Regions from separate parts of the Streptomyces sp. NPDC052064 genome, predicted to be linked through region 3. Evidence: riboswitches for the same ligand, from Rfam matches in the RefSeq annotation. Region 3 holds a riboswitch; each other region holds the start of a gene.
What was found. Region 3 has a riboswitch for cobalamin ahead of ACZ6TU_RS10920 (cobalamin biosynthesis protein). Riboswitches for the same ligand answer to the same signal wherever they lie in the genome.
Positions count from the first base shown of each region.

Region 1: another riboswitch for cobalamin. It lies ahead of ACZ6TU_RS27285 (ABC transporter substrate-binding protein); the one in region 3 lies ahead of ACZ6TU_RS10920 (cobalamin biosynthesis protein).
Region 2: another riboswitch for cobalamin. It lies ahead of ACZ6TU_RS00440 (ribonucleoside-diphosphate reductase subunit alpha); the one in region 3 lies ahead of ACZ6TU_RS10920 (cobalamin biosynthesis protein).

Region 1 is NZ_JBVJJE010000010.1:259,806-265,790, reverse strand. Features, by position in the region: gene ACZ6TU_RS27300 (hypothetical protein) at 1-1,472, shown strand, start outside; gene ACZ6TU_RS27295 (APC family permease) at 1,486-3,126, opposite strand; gene ACZ6TU_RS27290 (CoA-binding protein) at 3,303-3,710, opposite strand; cobalamin riboswitch at 3,792-3,981, shown strand; gene ACZ6TU_RS27285 (ABC transporter substrate-binding protein) at 4,051-5,070, shown strand; gene ACZ6TU_RS27280 (FecCD family ABC transporter permease) at 5,067-5,985, shown strand, end outside.
Region 2 is NZ_JBVJJE010000001.1:81,928-87,912, reverse strand. Features, by position in the region: gene ACZ6TU_RS00445 (ribonucleotide-diphosphate reductase subunit beta) at 213-1,217, opposite strand; gene ACZ6TU_RS00440 (ribonucleoside-diphosphate reductase subunit alpha) at 1,274-3,631, opposite strand; cobalamin riboswitch at 3,754-3,881, opposite strand; gene ACZ6TU_RS00435 (GNAT family N-acetyltransferase) at 3,934-4,440, opposite strand; gene mctP (monocarboxylate uptake permease MctP) at 4,526-5,985, opposite strand, start outside.
Region 3 is NZ_JBVJJE010000003.1:671,035-677,019, reverse strand. Features, by position in the region: gene ACZ6TU_RS10940 (class II aldolase/adducin family protein) at 1-564, opposite strand, end outside; gene ACZ6TU_RS10935 (lysozyme) at 761-1,513, shown strand; gene ACZ6TU_RS10930 (inorganic phosphate transporter) at 1,658-2,908, shown strand; gene ACZ6TU_RS10925 (hypothetical protein) at 2,943-3,164, shown strand; cobalamin riboswitch at 3,342-3,480, shown strand; gene ACZ6TU_RS10920 (cobalamin biosynthesis protein) at 3,582-4,523, shown strand; gene ACZ6TU_RS10915 (cobyric acid synthase) at 4,520-5,985, shown strand, end outside.

The sequences.
Region 1 (5,985 bases), on a different contig from region 3:
TGGCCATGGCCCGCTCGATCCTGGACGAGGCGCTGCACGCCGCCGAGGAGGTACCGCCCGTGGCCGACCCGCCGCTGTGGGGCTTCTACCACCTGGCGGGAGAAGGCGGTGGCGTGGCCCGGGGGAACGCCGTCAGCGACCCCGTGGCCGAGATCCCGATAGTGATGAACCACACCAACGACTGGCAGCGGCTCGTCGAACAGCGTTTCTACAGCGACCCGTCGGACGTCCTGCGCGCCATGACGCCCAGCACCTGGTCGGTCGGCCACCCGTACTCCTGGGCCCGTACGATCCGCTGCTTCGCCGAGGCCGTCGCCGTACGGGACCTGGACCGCGCCCGGACGCTCGTGCACGCCCTGACCGATCCCGGCGAGCGGGTCGTGGGACTCGCCGGACTCTTCGGGATCGCCGCCGCCGGAGCGGACCGGACGGCGGCCGACCGGCTGTGGGCCGAGTTCGGACAGGCGTACGCCGTGATACCCCGGTACGAGTGGAACCTGCCGCGGCAGCAGGACGGGCCCCTGGCCTATGTGCGCCCCGACCACCGCAGCAGATTCGAGGCCGCGGTGCGGCTCCTGCCGTGGGAGGCCGACCCGGCCATGGCCTTCCTCGGCGCCGACGGCACCCCGTACCTGCTGTCCATGTTCCACTTCGCCTTCGGCGCCGACGCCTCCCGCCGCTACGCGTTCGACGTGATGGACGGCCGGCAGCCCTACCCGCCGTTCGCCCACACGCACCGCTCCCTGCTCGGGATGCCGCCGGACGTCCACGGGCCGCTGCTCACCGGCGTGATGCTTGCCCCGGCCATCGTCAACGAGCACCTCGCGACCGCGTCCGGCGCGCCCCCGGCCGTCGAGTCCCCGCCGGTCCTGGAGGACGAGCTGTACGCGGCCTACGTGGACATGGCTCTCCTCGGCCCGCAGGCGGGCGCCGCACGGGTGCGGCCGCTGCTGGACTCGCCGAGGCTTCCGGCCGTGGCGGCGCTGGTGGCCCGCGCGGCCGAGATCCACGGTGCGGGCCACCCGGTCGCGGCCGAGCTGTGCGCCGACGTCGTGGCCGCGGCCGAGCGGTCCGAACCCGCCCAGCACGTGGTGACGTTGCTGCAACTGGCCCGGTCCCCGGCCACGGCCGGCCTGGTCGACGCGGAGGACCTGCTGGAGCGGACGCTCGCCCTCTCCGACGATCCCTGGGAACGCGTGGAGCGTGACGAGGCGCTGCGCGAGCTGTTCGCCATCCTCTTGGGCGGGTCTCCCGGGACCGCGCTGCGGCTGCTGTACGACCGGACCGCGGACGGCTGGGCCATGGTGACGGCGATGCTGGAGAACGCCGTCGCCCCGCTCCTCGAGGCCCTGGGACCGGACGCTCCGCTGCTGCTCCACCGGGCCCTGCGGCGTGCCGTGGCCTGCGTGTCGGCGCGGGGCCGCACGGACGTGCCGTCGATCGACGGTGTCCGTACGGCCCTCGGCGACTGACCGGGAGAGGCGATCAGTGTGCGGGCGCCTCGATGACGGCCACCTCCTCGATGCTCCGCTCGATGTCCTCGGGCCGGGACGCGCAGGCCCGGGCCCAGTAGTAGATCGCCAGGGAGAAGACGGCGACGACCACGATGTCCCACCACAGTGCGATGTGGCCCTGCCCGCCGAAACCGCCCTGCCAGGAGATGACGCCCATGCCCAGCAGGTAGACGGGCAGCCACCGCGCGGCCTTCCAGTCCAGCCGGGGCGCGTCGGGCAGACCCTTGCGCGTGGCGTACCAGGCGTAGCCGCCGAGCAGGACGTAGCCGAGGACGATCGCCACGCCGAGCCGCCACAGGGTGTCCCAGGTGGACCAGTAGATGATCAGGTTGGCCACGACGAACGACAGCGGCGAGAGAACCTTCCCGCCGGGCAGGCGGTAGGGGCGCTCGTGGTGCGGCAGCCGGTCGGCGAAGACGCCGTACGCCAGCGGGGCGCCCGCGTACATCAGGACGCTCGCCGAGGTGATGAAGCTGACCAGCTGCTGCCAGCTCGGGAACGGCAGGAAGCAGATCACGCCGGTCACGAAGGCGACGACCAGACCGAACCACGGCACGCCGCGGGCGTCGGTGCGGGCGAAGACCTTCGGCGCGTAGCCGTTCCTGGCCAGGCCGTAGGAGACACGCGAGGTGGCCGTGGTGTAGATCAGGCCGGTGCCGCCCGGGGAGACCACCGCGTCCAGGTACAGCACCACACTCAGCCAGCCGAGACCCACCAGCGTGGCCAGCCCCGCCCAGGGTCCGCTGATCCCCGCGTAGTCCAGCTTGGCCCAGCCGTGCGCGAAGGAGCTCAGCGGCAGCGCGCCGATGAAGACCACCTGGAGCAGGACGTAGATGACCGCGCCGATGGCGACCGAGCCGATCGTCGCCCGCGGCAGGTCACGCCTCGGGTCGCGGCTCTCGCCGGCCAGCTGGATCGCCTGCTCGAAGCCCAGCAGGGCGAAGATGATGCCGCTGGAACTGACGGCGCTCAGCACGCCCTTGGCGCCGAACGGGGCGAAGCCGTGCTCGGTGAGGTTGCCCGGGTGGAAGTTCCCGGCCGCGATGACGAAGATCGCGACCAGGGGGACGGCCACCTTCCACCAGGTGGCGGCGCTGTTGGTGTGCGCCAGGACCCGCACGCCGAGGAAGTTGATCACGACGAACACGGCCATGAGGACCACGGCGACGACGAACCCGCTCGTCGTCAGCGTCCCGTCCTTGGCATGCTGGAAACCCTGCGCCCAGTGCCAGTGCCCCGCGTAGCCGATCATGGCCTCGACCTCGATCGGCGCCACCGTCGCCGCCTGGAGCCAGGAGAACCAGCCGAAGGACATGCCGGCCAGCCCGCCGAACGCGTAGTGCGGATAGCGAGCCGTGCCGCCCGCGACCGGGAACATGCCCCCGAGTTCCGCGTGCACCAGAGCCAGCAGCACGATCGCCACCGCGCCGATGATCCACGAGAGAATTGCCGCGGGACCGGCGGCCACGGCAGCTTTCTCGGCTCCGTACAGCCAACCGGAGCCGATGATGGAACCGACCGACGCCCACATGAGCCCGATCAGCCCGACGTCCCGCCGCAAACCGCTCGGGTTGCCCTTCACCCCCGGTACTGCCTGGTCGACGCTTACCATATTCTTAGGGGCCTCTCATAAAATGAACACAAGCGTTCAGTGAGCAAGAGGCCGTCAGGCTAGGAATCAATTGGCGTCGGGCAGAAGGCTGTTGCCAGGCATTTGACCGGACGCGGGGATTTCCTGGAAAGGAGTTCAGGAATTCTGTACCCGGCAATGGGGGATTCGTTGAGGTCCTAGCCCAGTCGCGGAATCTCGATCGCCGGGCAGCGGTCCATCACCATCTCCAGACCCGCGGCGCGGGTCCGGTCGTACGCCGCCTCGTCCAGGACCCCGAGCTGGAACCAGACGCCCTTGGCGCCCTTGGCGACCGCCTCGTCCGCGACCGCTCCCGCGAGGTCGCTGTTCACGAACACGTCGACGACGTCCACGTCGAAGGGAATGTCCGCCAGCGTCGCGTACCCCTGCTCGCCATGCACCGTCTCCGCCTTGGGGTGCACGGGCACGACGCGCTTGCCGTAGCGCTGGAGCACCTCGGCCACGCCGTAGGCCGCGCGCCGCTGGTTCGACGACAGGCCCACCACGGCCCAGGTGTCGCCGAGCTCGGTGAGAATCCTGCGGACCGTTGCCTCGTCGCCGTACACCGGTGGCCTCCTGGAGGGTCGCGGAAGAACTGTTGTCCGCACAACGACGTACGGTGCGCGGTGATTCCCCCGCGCCCTCCGTGATAGCTTGCCGAGGCCAGTCGAACCCATGTACGTGGGTCAGGGAATCCGGTGCGAATCCGGAACTGACGCGCAGCGGTGAGGGGGACGGGCGGGGCCTCGGCCACTGGACGGTTTTGCTGCCGTCCGGGAAGGCGCTCCGACCCGGGTGAACCCGAGTCCGAAGACCTGCTGGCGGCCCCCGCGGCCGTTCGCGGCGGGGGAGCACCGTACGACCGGGCTCCGCGATCGAGCCCTCGACGACTGAGGACTGGTTTCCGTGCCCCTCGCCCGACCTGCCCGTGCCGCCGTCCTGCTCGCGGCCGGCTCCCTGCTCCTGACCGGCTGCGGCGACACCGGGCCCACGGGTGTGAAGGCTGCCGCCGTCAGCCTCGACAACTGCGGCAGCACCGTACGGGTCGACGCCCCGCCGAAGCGGGCCGTCTCCCTCAACCAGGGCACCACCGAGATCCTGCTCTCCCTCGGCCTCGCCGACCGCCTCGCGGGCACGGCCACCTGGACCGACCCCGTGATGAAGGGGCTGGCGAAGGCCAACGCCAAAGTGCCGCGCATCGCCGACAACAACCCGTCCTTCGAACGGGTCCTGGACGCCGACCCCGACTTCGTCGCGGCGTCCTTCGTCTCCACCCTCGGCAAGGGCGGCGTCGCCACCCGCGAGCAGTTCGAGAAGCTCGGCGTGCCCACGTACGTCTCCCCGTCGGACTGCGCCGGCAAGGACAACTCCGGGGGCGGCGACGGCGCGCGTGACAAGGCGCTGGGCATCGACACGGTCTATGGCGAAGTACGCGACCTGGCGACCGTGTTCGGGGTGAAGGAACGGGGCGACAGGCTGGTGGCCTCCCTCCAGCGGCGCACGGCGAAGGCCACGCAGGGCATCGACGCCTCCGACGTCACCCTCCTGTACTGGTTCGCCAACTCGGAGTCCCCCTACATGGCGGGCTGTTGCGGAGCGCCCGGCATCATCACCCGGGCCCTCGGCGCGAAGAACGTCTTCGACGACACGCACGAGGAGTGGCCGCAGATCAACTGGGAGACGGTCGCCGACCGCGACCCCGACGTCCTCGTCATCGGCGACCTGACCCGCAAGTCGCAGACCGCCGAGTCGGCCGCGAAGAAGATCGCCTTCCTGGAGTCCAACCCGGCCACCAGGAACATGGACGCGGTCAAGCACAAGCGGTACGTGCTGCTCAGCGGGCAGGCCATGAATCCGACCATCCGCACGGTCGAGGGCGTGGAACAGGTCGCCGCCGGGCTGCGCGAGTTCGGACTCGTGAAGTGACCGTCCGCGGGCCCGCGCTCGGTGTTGCGGGCGCCCTGCTGCTGGCCGTCTCCCTGGCCCTGGCCATCACCGTCGGCCCGGCCGACATCCGGGTCGCGGACGTCTGGTCCGCCGTCGCGGCCCACCTCGGGCTCGGCAGCTCGGACCTGACGCCGATCCGCGACGGGATCGTCTGGCAGCTGCGGCTGCCGCGCACCCTGCTCGCGGCCGTGTGCGGGGCCGGACTGGCCGTGTGCGGGGCGGTGATGCAGTCGCTGCTGCGCAACCCGCTCGCCGACCCGTTCGTGCTCGGGGTGTCCTCCGGCGCCTCCACCGGCGCGGTCGTGGTCGTCGTCCTGGGGGTGGGCGGCGGTGCCGTCTCGGTGTCCGCGGGTGCCTTCCTCGGCGCCCTGGTCTCCTTTGCGCTGGTGCTGCTGCTCAGCCACACCCTCGGCGGCACCACCGACCGGGTCGTCCTCGCGGGCGTCGCCGCCATGCAGCTCTTCTCCGCGCTCACCTCCTTCGTCGTGATGACCGCAGCCGACGCGGAGACGACCCGGGGCGTGCTGTTCTGGCTCCTCGGCTCGCTCGCCGGCGCGGGCTGGACCGACGTGTGGCTGTGCCTGGCCGTCCTGGCCGTGACGCTGGTGGTGTGCCTGTCGTACGCCCGTACCCTCGACGCCTTCGCCTTCGGGCAGGACGCGGCGGCCGCGCTCGGGGTGTCCGTGGCCCGCACCCGCCTGGTGCTGCTGTGCGTCACGGCCCTGCTCACGGCGGCGCTGGTCAGCTCGGCCGGGGCGATCGGCTTCGTCGGGCTGGTCCTGCCGCACGCCGCGCGGGCCCTGGCCGGTCCCGGGCATGTCCGGCTGCTGCCGGTCACCGCGCTCGCCGGTGCGGTGTTCCTGGTGTGGGTGGACACGCTCGCCCGGACGGTCC
Region 2 (5,985 bases), on a different contig from region 3:
GGTCTACGGCAGTACTGCCACTGACGGTAAGGAGTCATCGGCGCGACAGTGGTGTCCATGGACACCAACCAGGCACAGACACTCATCGCAATGATCTTCGTACTCGGGATGCTGGTCCTCCTGGTCCTCCCGTCAGTGATCGGTAGCGTCCGCGACCGGCGCGTCGACCGCCAGATCAGGGAGGCCCAGGAGACCCGCGAAGGCGTGTCGGCTCAGAAGTCCTCGTCCAGGTCGACGGTGCCCTCCACCGCCACCTGGTACGCGGAGGGCCGCCGCTCGAAGAAGTTGGTCAGCTCCTGAACCCCCTGGAGCTCCATGAAGGAGAAGGGGTTCTCGGAGCCGTACACCGGAGCGAAGCCCAGACGGGTGAGCCGCTGGTCGGCGACGCACTCCAGGTACTGCCGCATCGACTCGGTGTTCATGCCCGGGAGGCCGTCACCGCACAGGTCGCGCGCGAACTGCAGCTCGGCCTCGACGGCCTCGCGGAGCATGTCCGTCACCTGCTGCCGGAGCTGGTCGTCGAACAGCTCCGGCTCCTCCTTGCGGACGGTGTCGACCACGTCGAAGGCGAACGACATGTGCATCGTCTCGTCGCGGAACACCCAGTTGGTGCCGGTGGCCAGACCGTGCAGCAGGCCCCGGCTGCGGAACCAGTAGACGTAGGCGAAGGCACCGTAGAAGAACAGGCCCTCGATACACGCGGCGAAGCAGATCAGGTTCAGCAGGAAACGGCGGCGGTCGGCCTGCGTCTCCAGCCGGTCGAGCTGGTCCACCGAGTCCATCCACTTGAAGCAGAACCCGGCCTTCTCGCGGATGGAGGGGATGTTCTCGACGGCGGCGAAGGCGGCCGCGCGGTCGTCGTGGTCGGGGAGGTAGGTGTCCAGGAGCGTCAGATAGAACTGGACGTGCACCGCCTCCTCGAAGAGCTGCCGGCTCAGATACAGCCGCGCCTCGGGGGAGTTGATGTGCTTGTACAGCGTCAGCACCAGGTTGTTCGCGACGATCGAGTCGCCCGTGGCGAAGAAGGCGACGAGCCGGCCGATGAGGTGCTGCTCGGCGGGGGAGAGCTTGGAGAGGTCGGCGACGTCCGAGTGGAGGTCGACCTCCTCCACGGTCCAGGTGTTCTTGATGGCGTCCCGGTAGCGCTCGTAGAAGTCCGGGTAGCGCATGGGGCGCAGAGTCAGCTCGAAGCCGGGGTCGAGAAGGTTCTGAGTCATAACAGTCGGCGCGAAGCGCCGTCCTCCAGGGGTGGCGGTCGGGTGGCGGGTGGGAATTACTGACAGGCCTCGCAGGACTCGGGGTTTTCCAGGGAGCAGGCGACGGCGTCTTCCGGCGCCGGCTGCTGCACGGGGACGGTGGCCTGTGCCGCGCGGGCGATGCGGGTCGCCGGGCGCGAGCGCAGGTAGTACGTGGTCTTCAGCCCGGACTTCCAGGCGTAGGCGTACATCGAGGAGAGCTTGCCGATGGTCGGCGTTTCCAGGAAGAGGTTCAGGGACTGGGACTGGTCCAGGAACGGGGTCCTGGCCGCCGCCATGTCGATCAGGCCGCGCTGCGGGATCTCCCAGGCCGTGCGGTAGAGGGCGCGTACGTCCTCGGGGATCCAGGCGAAGTCCTGCACCGAGCCGTTCGCCTCGCGCAGGGCCTCCCGGCTGCGCGCGTCCCACACGCCGAGCCGCTTCAGCTCCTGAACCAGGTAGGAGTTGACCTGGAGGAACTCACCGGACAGCGTCTCGCGCTTGAACAGGTTGGACACCTGCGGCTCGATGCACTCGTACACGCCCGCGATGGAGGCGATGGTGGCCGTCGGCGCGATGGCGAGGAGCAGGGAGTTGCGCATGCCGGTCGCGGCGATGCGCTCACGCAGGGCCGCCCAGCGCTCCGGCCAGGCCAACTCCACGTCGTAGTGGTCGGGGTGGAGCACACCCTTCGCCGTACGGGTCTTCTCCCACGCCGGCAACGGGCCGTTGCGCTCCGCGAGATCGGCCGAGGCCTCGTAGGCGGCGAGCATGATCCGCTCGGCGATGCGGGTGGAGAGCCGCTTGGCCTCCGGCGAGTCGAAGGGCAGGCGCAGCTTGAAGAAGACGTCCTGGAGGCCCATGGCTCCGAGGCCGACGGGACGCCACCTGGCGTTCGACCGGCCTGCCTGCTCGGTCGGGTAGAAGTTGATGTCCACGACCCGGTCCAGGAACGTGACGGCCGTACGGACGGTCTCGTCCAGCCGCTCCCAGTCGATGTCCCCGCCGGCCTGGTCGACGAGCGCGCCGAGGTTGACCGACCCCAGGTTGCAGACCGCCGTCTCCCCGTCGCTGGTGACCTCGAGGATCTCCGTGCAGAGGTTGGAGGAGTGGACGACGTGGCCCGGCTCGGCCGTCTGGTTGGCGGTGCGGTTGGCGGCGTCCTTGAAGGTCATCCAGCCGTTGCCGGTCTGCGCCAGGGTGCGCATCATGCGGCCGTACAGCTCGCGGGCCGGCAGGGTCTTCCTGGCGAGGCCCTTCGCCTCGGCCGCCCGGTACGCGGTGTCGAACTCCTCGCCCCACAGGTCGACCAGCTCGGGCACGTCCGAGGGAGAGAACAGCGACCACTGCGCGTCGCCGTTCACCCGCCGCATGAACTCGTCGGGCACCCAGTGCGCGAGGTTCAGGTTGTGCGTACGGCGGGCGTCCTCGCCGGTGTTGTCGCGCAGCTCCAGGAACTCCTCGATGTCGGAGTGCCAGGTCTCCAGGTAGACCGCGGCGGCGCCCTTGCGGCGGCCGCCCTGGTTCACGGCGGCGACCGAGGCGTCGAGGGTCTTCAGGAACGGGACGATGCCGTTGGAGTGGCCGTTGGTGCCGCGGATCAGCGAACCGCGCGCGCGGATACGGGAGTACGCGATTCCGATGCCGCCGGCGTGCTTCGACAGCCGCGCCACCTGGTGGTAGCGGTCGTAGATCGAGTCCAGCTCGTCCTTGGGGGAGTCGAGGAGGTAGCAGGACGACATCTGGGGGTGCCGCGTGCCGGAGTTGAAGAGGGTGGGGGAGGAGGGGAGGTAGTCGAGCCGGCTCATGAGCCCGTAGAGCGCGGCGACTTCGTCGACCGACCTGCTCGTGTCGTCCTCCGCCAGACCCGCGGCGACGCGCAGCATGAAGTGCTGGGGCGTCTCGACGACCTTGCGGGTGATCGGGTGCCGCAGCAGGTAGCGGCTGTGCAGCGTGCGCAGGCCGAAGTAGCCGAAGCGGTCGTCGGCGGCCGTGTCGATCAGGGCGTCGAGACGGGCGCCGTGGACGCGCACGAACTCGGCGGTCCGGTCGGCGATGAGGCCCTCCCGGTGCCCGACCGCCACGGACTCGGTGAAGCACGTGACGCCCTGCGAGGCGGCCTCGGCGCGGATCCCGATCGTCAGCAGGCGCGCGGCCAGCCGGGAGTAGACGGGATCCTCGGAGATGAGGCCGGCGGCCGCTTCGGTCGCCAGCTCGCGCAACTCCGACTCGTCGGCCCGGGCGGACCGGCCGCGCAGCGCGGCGGCGGCGACCCGGCCGGGGTCGGCGTCGGGGAGGTCGGCGGTCAGCTCGGTCAGGGTCCGCAGCAGCGCGGCACCGGGACCGTCGTGCTCTTCTTCGGCGGCTGAGACCGGATCGGCTGGCGCGATGGTCACGTGGGGCTCTCCCTCGCTCGGCACGGGGGCCTCGCAGGGCAGGGGGCAGCACACGAGCGCACGCGGCGTCGCGTCCACCGGCCCATTCCACGAGGCCCGGACATCGGGGCACACCGGCCGGACGGCCGGGCGCGCTGTCGGCAGGTCCTCGGACTGACTCCCATACGCGCATAAAAGGCATGGGTACACCGTTGCGGGACAGTTCCGGATTCCCACCGGATTCCCCTGCGGCGACAGCGAGCATGAGCATACATCTTGTGCCGTGTTCCGGTGACACCCCCAGATGTTGTGTCGCGCTGGTTTCAGAGCGTCAACTGATAGGTGAGGAGCGTGAACTTGTCGTCGCCCGGGATCGGGTTCCAGTCGCGCTCGGGGGCACGGGTGAAGCCGAGCCGTTCGTAGACGCGGTGGGCGGCGTGCATCGTGGGCTGGGTGCACAGGACGAGGGTGGTGCAGGCGTCCGTGGCCCTCGCGCGTTCGACGCAGGCGCGGACGAGGGCTTCGCCGACGCCACGGCCTCGGGCCGGCCGGGCCACGGCGAGCATCCGGATCTCGGCCTCCCCGGGACGGGCGAGGTCGGCCATGGGGCCGCCGGAGGGCACGAACGTGACGCCGCCGAGGATGTGGTCGTCCTCCGAGGCCACCAGGACGTCGGCGGCTGCCGCCCGCTTGGCCACGTCCTTCAGTTCGCCCAGGTACCAGTCGCTCTCGCCGAAAGCGAGGAGGCCGTCCTGGAGATAGGCCTGGGCCGTGATCTCGCCGAGCGTGGTGTATTCGTCGGGCTTCACTGCCCTGACAACTATGTCCATGCGGGTGAGTGTGCACGACAGCGGGCCGCCGTGGATGGTTCTCACGGCGGCCCGCTGCGGGTTGTACGTGGCTGGTCCCAGTGGCTCAGTGACCGGCCCCTGCCGTGGCCGGGGGAAGCTCCACCTGGACCCCGGGGTCGCCCGCGTCCGCCGTGTAGTCCTCCGGCTTGGTCTCGTCGATGCCGTCGGGGGCCTTCAGGGCCTTGAGGACGAAGGTCAGGACCACGGTGACGACGACGTTCAGGACGAACGCCGTGAGGCCGATGTAGCCGATCTCGCCGATGCCCGGAATCTCCTTCGACGACCCGCCGAAGTGCTTCTGGGTCGGGGAGGCGACACCGTACGCGGCGACCGTGCCGTAGACCATGCCGACCGCCCAGCCCGCGAGCAGGGCCCAACGGTGGAACCAGCGGGTGAACAGGCCGCCGACCAGGGCCGGGAAGGTCTGGAGGATCCAGATGCCGCCGAGCAGCTGGAAGTTGATGGCGACCGTCTTGTCCATGGTGAGGACGAAGGCCAGCGCGCCCACCTTCACCAGCAGGGAGACCAGCTTGGAGACCTTCGTCTCCTGGGCGGGCGTGGCGTCGGGCTTGATGAAGTCCTTGTAGATGTTGCGGGTGAAGAGGTTCGCGGCCGCGATGGACATGATGGCCGCCGGGACCAGGGCCCCGATACCGATCGCCGCGAAGGCCACGCCCGCGAACCAGTCCGGGAACATCGTCTCGAACAGCTGCGGGATCGCCAGCTGCCCGTTCTGCACCTTGATCCCGGCCGCGATCGCCATGAAGCCGAGCAGTGCGAGCAGGCCCAGCATCAGCGAGTACAGCGGCAGGATCGTGGTGTTGCGGCGGATCACCTCACGGCTCTTCGAGGACAGCGTCGCCGTGATCGAGTGCGGGTACATGAAGAGCGCGAGCGCGGAGCCCAGCGCCAGCGTGGCGTACGTCCACTGCCCCGCCTCCGGCGGCACCAGCGCACCGCGCGGCGCGCCCGTCGCCGGGTTGGTCTGGCTGTACGCCTCGCCGGCCTTGGCGAAGATTTCGTCGAACCCGCCCAGCTTGATCGGGATGTAGATGATCGCCACCGCGATGACGATGTAGATCAGGGTGTCCTTCACGAACGCGATCAGCGCCGGCGCCCGCAGACCCGACGAGTACGTGTACGCCGCCAGCACACCGAAGGCGATCAGCAGCGGCAGGTCCTTGATGAACCAGTTGGTGTTCTCGCCGCCGCCGATACCCATCACGTCCAGCACGGCCTGGATGCCGACCAACTGGAGCGCGATGTACGGCATCGTCGCGAGGATGCCGGTGAGGGCCACGGCCAGGGAGAGGCCCTTGGAGCCGAAGCGGCCGCGCACGAAGTCGGACGTCGTCACGTACCCGTGCTTGTGCGAGACCGACCACAGGCGGGGGAGGAAGGTGAAGATCAGCGGGTAGACGAGGATCGTGTAGGGCACCGCGAAGAAGCCGGCCGCGCCCGCCGCGTAGATCGCCGCCGGTACGGCCACGAAGGTGTACGCCGTGTACAGGTCGCCGCCGAGCA
Region 3 (5,985 bases):
GGTGATGGTGCCGTGGTTCTGGAGGAGGCAGCCGGAGCGGTCGGCGAGAGCGCGGAGCATGTTCTCGGCCAACTCGTCGGTGCCGTACGTGGCATACGGGGCAACCCGGACGGGTCCGCCGAGCGCGGCGGCCATGTAGTGGATCAGCGGCAGCTCGCTCACGAGCGTCGAGACGGCCGTCGCGTGCACGGCGTGGGTGTGGACGACGGCACGGGCGCCGGTCGTGCGGTAGACCGCGAGGTGCATGGGCAGCTCGCTGGTGGGGACGAGCGTGCCGAGGACCTGCCGGCCGTCGAGGCCGACGCCGGTCACGTCGGCCGGCTCCAGCCGGTCGTAGGGGACGCCCGACGGCGTGACCAGCACCGTGTCCCCGACGCGCACCGAGACGTTCCCGGACGTGCCGACGACGAGTCCGTCGGAGACGGTCCGGCGGGCCGTCGTGACGAGCTCCTCCCAGGCGCGCGCCTCCTCGGGGCGCGCACCCCTCCGCCGCGGCTCCCCCACATCCTGCCCGCCGCTCCGGACGTCCCCCGTACCCCGTCCGTCGCCTCGCTGCTCAGCCATGCGGCGATCCTGCCAGGCAGGCCCTCAACGCGCCGCCGGGCGGGGGCACTTTAGGCCGGAAGCCGGGCATTCGTAAGGGCGCGTATCGGCACAAACGCCGCACGGATCCCTCTTGGCCGGAGATCTTCGGGCATTCAATGATCTTCCAGTACTCTCTGGGGGATTTGCCGTGCACGTCGCCATTCCGGGGGGAAACATGGCCCGTGACCACACACCGTCCCGACACCGCGGCCGATGGCTCGCCGCGTGCGCGGCGGCACTCGCACTGGGAGGCACCGCCCTCGCCGAGGCTCCGGCCCTCGGGGCGAGCCGCCCGAAGGGACACGACGTCTCGTCACACCAGAAGAACATCGACTGGCAGAGCACAAAGGCGAAGGGCGCCAGGTTCGCCTACGTCAAGGCGACCGAGTCCACCACCTACCGCAACCCCTACTTCGGCCAGCAGTACAACGGATCGCGCAAGGCGGGTCTCGTCCGCGGCGCCTACCACTTCGCGCTGCCCAACAGCTCGTCGGGCCAGGCGCAGGCGGCGTACTTCGTGCGCAACGGCGGCGGCTGGACCGCGGACGGCTGGACGCTGCCGCCCGCGCTCGACATCGAATACAACCCGTACGACAAGAAGCGCAGGTGCTACGGCCTGAACAAGGCGAGGATGGTCGACTGGATCAAGTCGTTCAGCGACGAGGTCAAGCGGCTCACCGGCCGCCGCCCGATGATCTACACGACCACCCACTGGTGGAACACGTGCACGGGCAACAGCCGTGCCTTCGCCGCCGACCACCCCTTGTGGATCGCCCGCTACAACGCCACCGGCGCGGGCACGCTCCCGGCCGGCTGGTCGTCGTGGACCTTCTGGCAGTACGACAACGGCTCCGGGAGCCTGCCGGGCGACCAGAACCTCTTCGGCGGGTCACTCGATCAGCTGAAACAGTTCGCGCGAGGCACCTAGTTCTCGGGGCGTGGGGAGCCTGACAGCAGGGCGGAACGACAACCCTCGATTGCGGACACCCCTACGCCCCTCCCAGTTCATCTTCCGTTCACTCGGGTTGCCTACGTTCGTCCAACCAATGACCTCGAACGATTGCCTGGGTAAATGGAAAGCTTCTCGCTGATCCTCGCGATTGTGGTGATAACCGCACTCGCGTTCGATTTCACGAACGGTTTCCACGACACCGCGAACGCGATGGCCACGACCATTTCCACGGGTGCCATGAGGCCCAAGGTCGCCGTCGCCATGTCCGCCGTTCTCAACCTGGTCGGCGCCTTTCTGTCCGTGGAAGTCGCCAACACGATCTCCAAGGGTCTCGTCGACGAGACCGGCATCCGTCCCGAGGTCATCTTCGCCGCCTTGGTCGGCGCGATCCTCTGGAACCTGCTGACCTGGCTCGTCGGCCTGCCGTCCAGTTCCTCGCACGCCCTGATGGGCGGCCTGATCGGCGCCACGATCGCCTCGGCGGGCGTCGGCGCGGTGCACGGTGACGTCCTGGTCACCAAGGTGCTGATCCCGGCGATCGCCGCCCCGCTGGTCGCGGGCGTCGCGGCGCTGCTCGCCACGCGGCTGACGTACTCCCTCGGCAAGAAGGCCGACGGCAAGGCCTCCGAAAAGGGCTACCGCGCCGGCCAGATCGCCTCCGCGGGCCTGGTCTCCCTGGCCCACGGCACCAACGACGCCCAGAAGACGATGGGTGTCATCACCCTCGCCCTGGTCGCCGGCGGCGCCGTCGCCCCCGACTCCGACCCGCCCATGTGGGTCATCCTCTCGGCGGGTCTCGCCATCGCCCTCGGCACGTACCTCGGCGGCTGGCGCATCATCCGCACCATGGGCAAGGGCCTGACCGACCTCCAGCCGCAGCAGGGCTTCGCCGCCCAGACCAGCGCGGCCACGGTCATCCTGGCCTCCTCGCACATCGGTTTCTCCCTCTCCACCACCCACTCCGTGTCCGGCTCGGTGATGGGCGCGGGCCTCGGCCGCAAGGGCGGTGTCGTCCGCTGGTCGACGGCGACGCGGATGTTCGTCGCGTGGGGTCTGACGCTGCCGGCGGCGGCCCTGGTGGCCGCGCTCGCCGAGTACGTCACCGGCTTCGGCAGCTGGGGTACCGCGGTGGTGGCCGTCTTCCTCGTCGCCTCCAGCGCGGCGATCTGGAAGATCTCGCGGCGTGAGGTCGTCGACCACACCAACGTCAACGACGCCGACGAGGTGGAGCCGGCCGGTGTGGTGACCACGGCGATGGCCGCGGTGACACCGCCCCCGGCGGGTGGCACGGCCACCGACGGGCCGAGCGTCACGATCCCGGCGCAGGCCCAGACCGAACGCACTCCCTCCACCACGACCACCCCGGTCTGACCCCGCCCACGCGGTTACAAGGAGAACCTCTGCCATGAAGATCGACTGGGCGGCCCTCGGCTCCGTCTTCGGCGTCAGCCTCGTGGTCACCGTGGCCCTCGTGGGCCTGTTCACCCTCGGCATCACCGGCCTGTCCCGCCGCGAGCGGGCGGTGACTGCGGGCGGATCCGCGGGACTTGCCGTGACGGGCGCGTACGCGTGCTTCGCGGCGTGTGCGGCGGCCGTCGGGTACGGGATCTATCTGATCGTGGCCTGATCACGGTCACTTCTGCCGGGCGGTACGGGACTTCGGTTCTGTGCCGCCCGGTTGTCGTGTGGCCGGGGGGGACAACTCGGCGTCGTAGCGCACCGGTCCCGCCCTTTCCGCAGGTCCGCACCCTGGCGGTGTGGGCTTCTCCACACTCTCCCCTCGCAGGTCAACGGCAAGTTGACGGCTGTTCCCGGCCGTGGTGGACTGCCGGGGCCAGTACGGCGGCAGGAGAGGAAGCCGGTGGAAGTCCGGCGCGGTCCCGCCACTGTCACCGGGGTAGCAATCCCCGGGAGCCAGGAACTCTCACCGCCGGTCCAGTCGAACCAGGGCGTGGACACCCTGAGTGAGGACATATCGCCATGCGCGGCTGCCGATCGAGCTTCAGTACCCCACCCCTGCCTGCCCCCGCGGCCGGCTGAGCCCATGGGTGCCGGTCGCGTCTTCGCGTACGGCGCCGCCGCCGGTCTGATCGGTGACCTGCTGCTCGGCGATCCTCGCCGGGGGCATCCGGTCGCCGTGTTCGGGCGGGCCGCGGGGGCCGTGGAACGGGTGTTGTGGCGGGACCACCGGGGGTGGGGCGCGCTGCACACCGTGGTGTGTGCCGGAGGCTCCGTCGCGCTCGGGGGCGTCGCCGCGCGTGTCGTGCGGAACTCCACCGTCGCCTCCGTCGCACTGACCGGTGCCGCCACCTGGGCCGTGGTCGGGGGGACTTCGCTCGCGCGGGAGGCTCAGGCCATCGGGCGTGCCCTGGAGGCGGGGGACGTCGAGGCGGCCCGGGCGCGGCTGCCACACCTGTGCGGGCGGGATCCGCAGGCGCTCGACGCCGACGGGATCGCCCGGGCCGTGGTCGAGTCCGTCGCCGAGAACACCTCCGACGCGGTCGTGGGGGCGCTCGTGTGGGGGGCCGTCGGTGGTGTGCCGGGGCTCCTCGGGTTCCGGGCCGTCAACACCCTCGACGCCATGGTCGGGCACAAGTCGGCCCGGTACCGGCGCTACGGGTGGGCCTCCGCGCGGCTGGACGATCTCGCGGGATGGCCGGGGGCCCGGCTGACCGCCGTGCTCGCGGCCCTGGCAGGGGACGATCCGCAGGGAGCCGTGCGGGCCTGGCGTGCCGATGCCGCCAAGCATCCGAGCCCCAACGCCGGGCCGGTGGAGGCCTCGTTCGCGGGGGCGCTCGGGGTGCGGCTGGGCGGGACCCTGTCCTACGGCGGGCGCGTCGAGCACCGGCCCGTGCTCAACAGGGCCGGGCGCGCCGTCGCCACACGGGACATCGAACGGGCCGTACGGCTGTCCAGGCGTGTCGGCTGGCTCGCGCTCGGCGTCTGTGTCGCCGCGCGCCGCATCGCGAAAGGGCGTACGTCATGACGGGCGGTGGGCTTCTCGTCGCCGGTACCACCTCCGACGCCGGCAAGAGCGTCGTGACCGCCGGGATCTGCCGGTGGCTGGTGCGGCAGGGCGTCAAGGTCGCGCCTTTCAAGGCGCAGAACATGTCCCTCAACTCCTTCGTGACGAAGGAGGGCGCCGAGATCGGCCGGGCGCAGGCCATGCAGGCGCAGGCCTGCCGCGTCGAGCCGAGCGCGCTGATGAACCCGGTGCTGCTCAAGCCCGGTGGCGAGAGCAGCAGCCAGGTCGTGCTGCTGGGCAAGCCGGTCGGGGAGCTCAGCGCACGCGGGTACCACGGCGGACGGCAGCAGATGCTGCTCGGGACCGTGCTGGACTGTCTGGAGCAGTTGCGGGGCACGTATGACGCGGTGATCTGTGAGGGGGCGGGCAGTCCGGCCGAGATCAATCTGCGCCGGACGGACATCGTCAACATGGGGATCGCCCGCAACGCCGGGCTCCCCGTGCTCGTCGTCGGCGACATCGACCGGGGCGGTGTCTTCGCCTCGTTCTTCGGGACGGTCGCGCTGCTGTCGCGCGAGGACCAGGAGTGCGTCGCCGGGTTCCTCGTCAACAAGTTCCGGGGGGACGTCTCCCTGCTGGAGCCGGGTCTCGACATGCTCCAGGGCCTCACCGGGCGGCGTACGTACGGCGTCCTGCCCTTCCGGCACGGGCTCGGGATCGACGAGGAGGACGGGCTGCGCGTCTCCCTGCGGGGGACGGTCCGGGAGTCCGTCGTCGCCCCGCCGGTCGGCGAGGACGTGCTGCGCGTCGCCGTGTGCGCCGTTCCGCTCATGTCCAACTTCACGGACGTGGACGCGCTGGCCGCCGAACCGGGTGTCGTGGTGCGGTTCGTGGACCGGCCGGAGGAACTCGCCGACGCCGACCTCGTCGTCGTGCCGGGGACCCGGGGGACCGTCCGTGCGCTGGAGTGGCTGCGGGAGCGCGGGCTGGCCGGCGCTCTCGTGCGCAGGGCCGCCGAGCAGCGGCCCGTCCTGGGGATCTGCGGCGGTTTCCAGATCCTCGGCGAGCACATCGAGGACGACGTGGAGAGCCGCCGGGGCCATGTCGAGGGGCTCGGGGTCCTGCCCGTGCGGGTGCGGTTCGCCCGCGAGAAGACCCTCACGCGGCCGGAGGGCGAGGCCCTCGGGGAGCGCGTGGACGGCTACGAGATCCACCACGGGGTCGCCGACGTCACCGGAGGGAACCCCTTCTTGGACGGCTGCCGGGTCGGCCAGACCTGGGGCACGCACTGGCACGGCTCGCTGGAGTCGGACGGGTTCCGGCGGGCCTTCCTGCGCGAGGTGGCCGCCGCCGCGGGGCGCCGCTTCGTGCCGGCGCCGGACACCTCGTTCGCCGCGCTGCGCGAGGAGCAGCTCGACCGGCTCGGCGACCTGATCGAACAGCACGCGGACACGGACGCGCTGTGGCGGCTCATCGAGTCGGG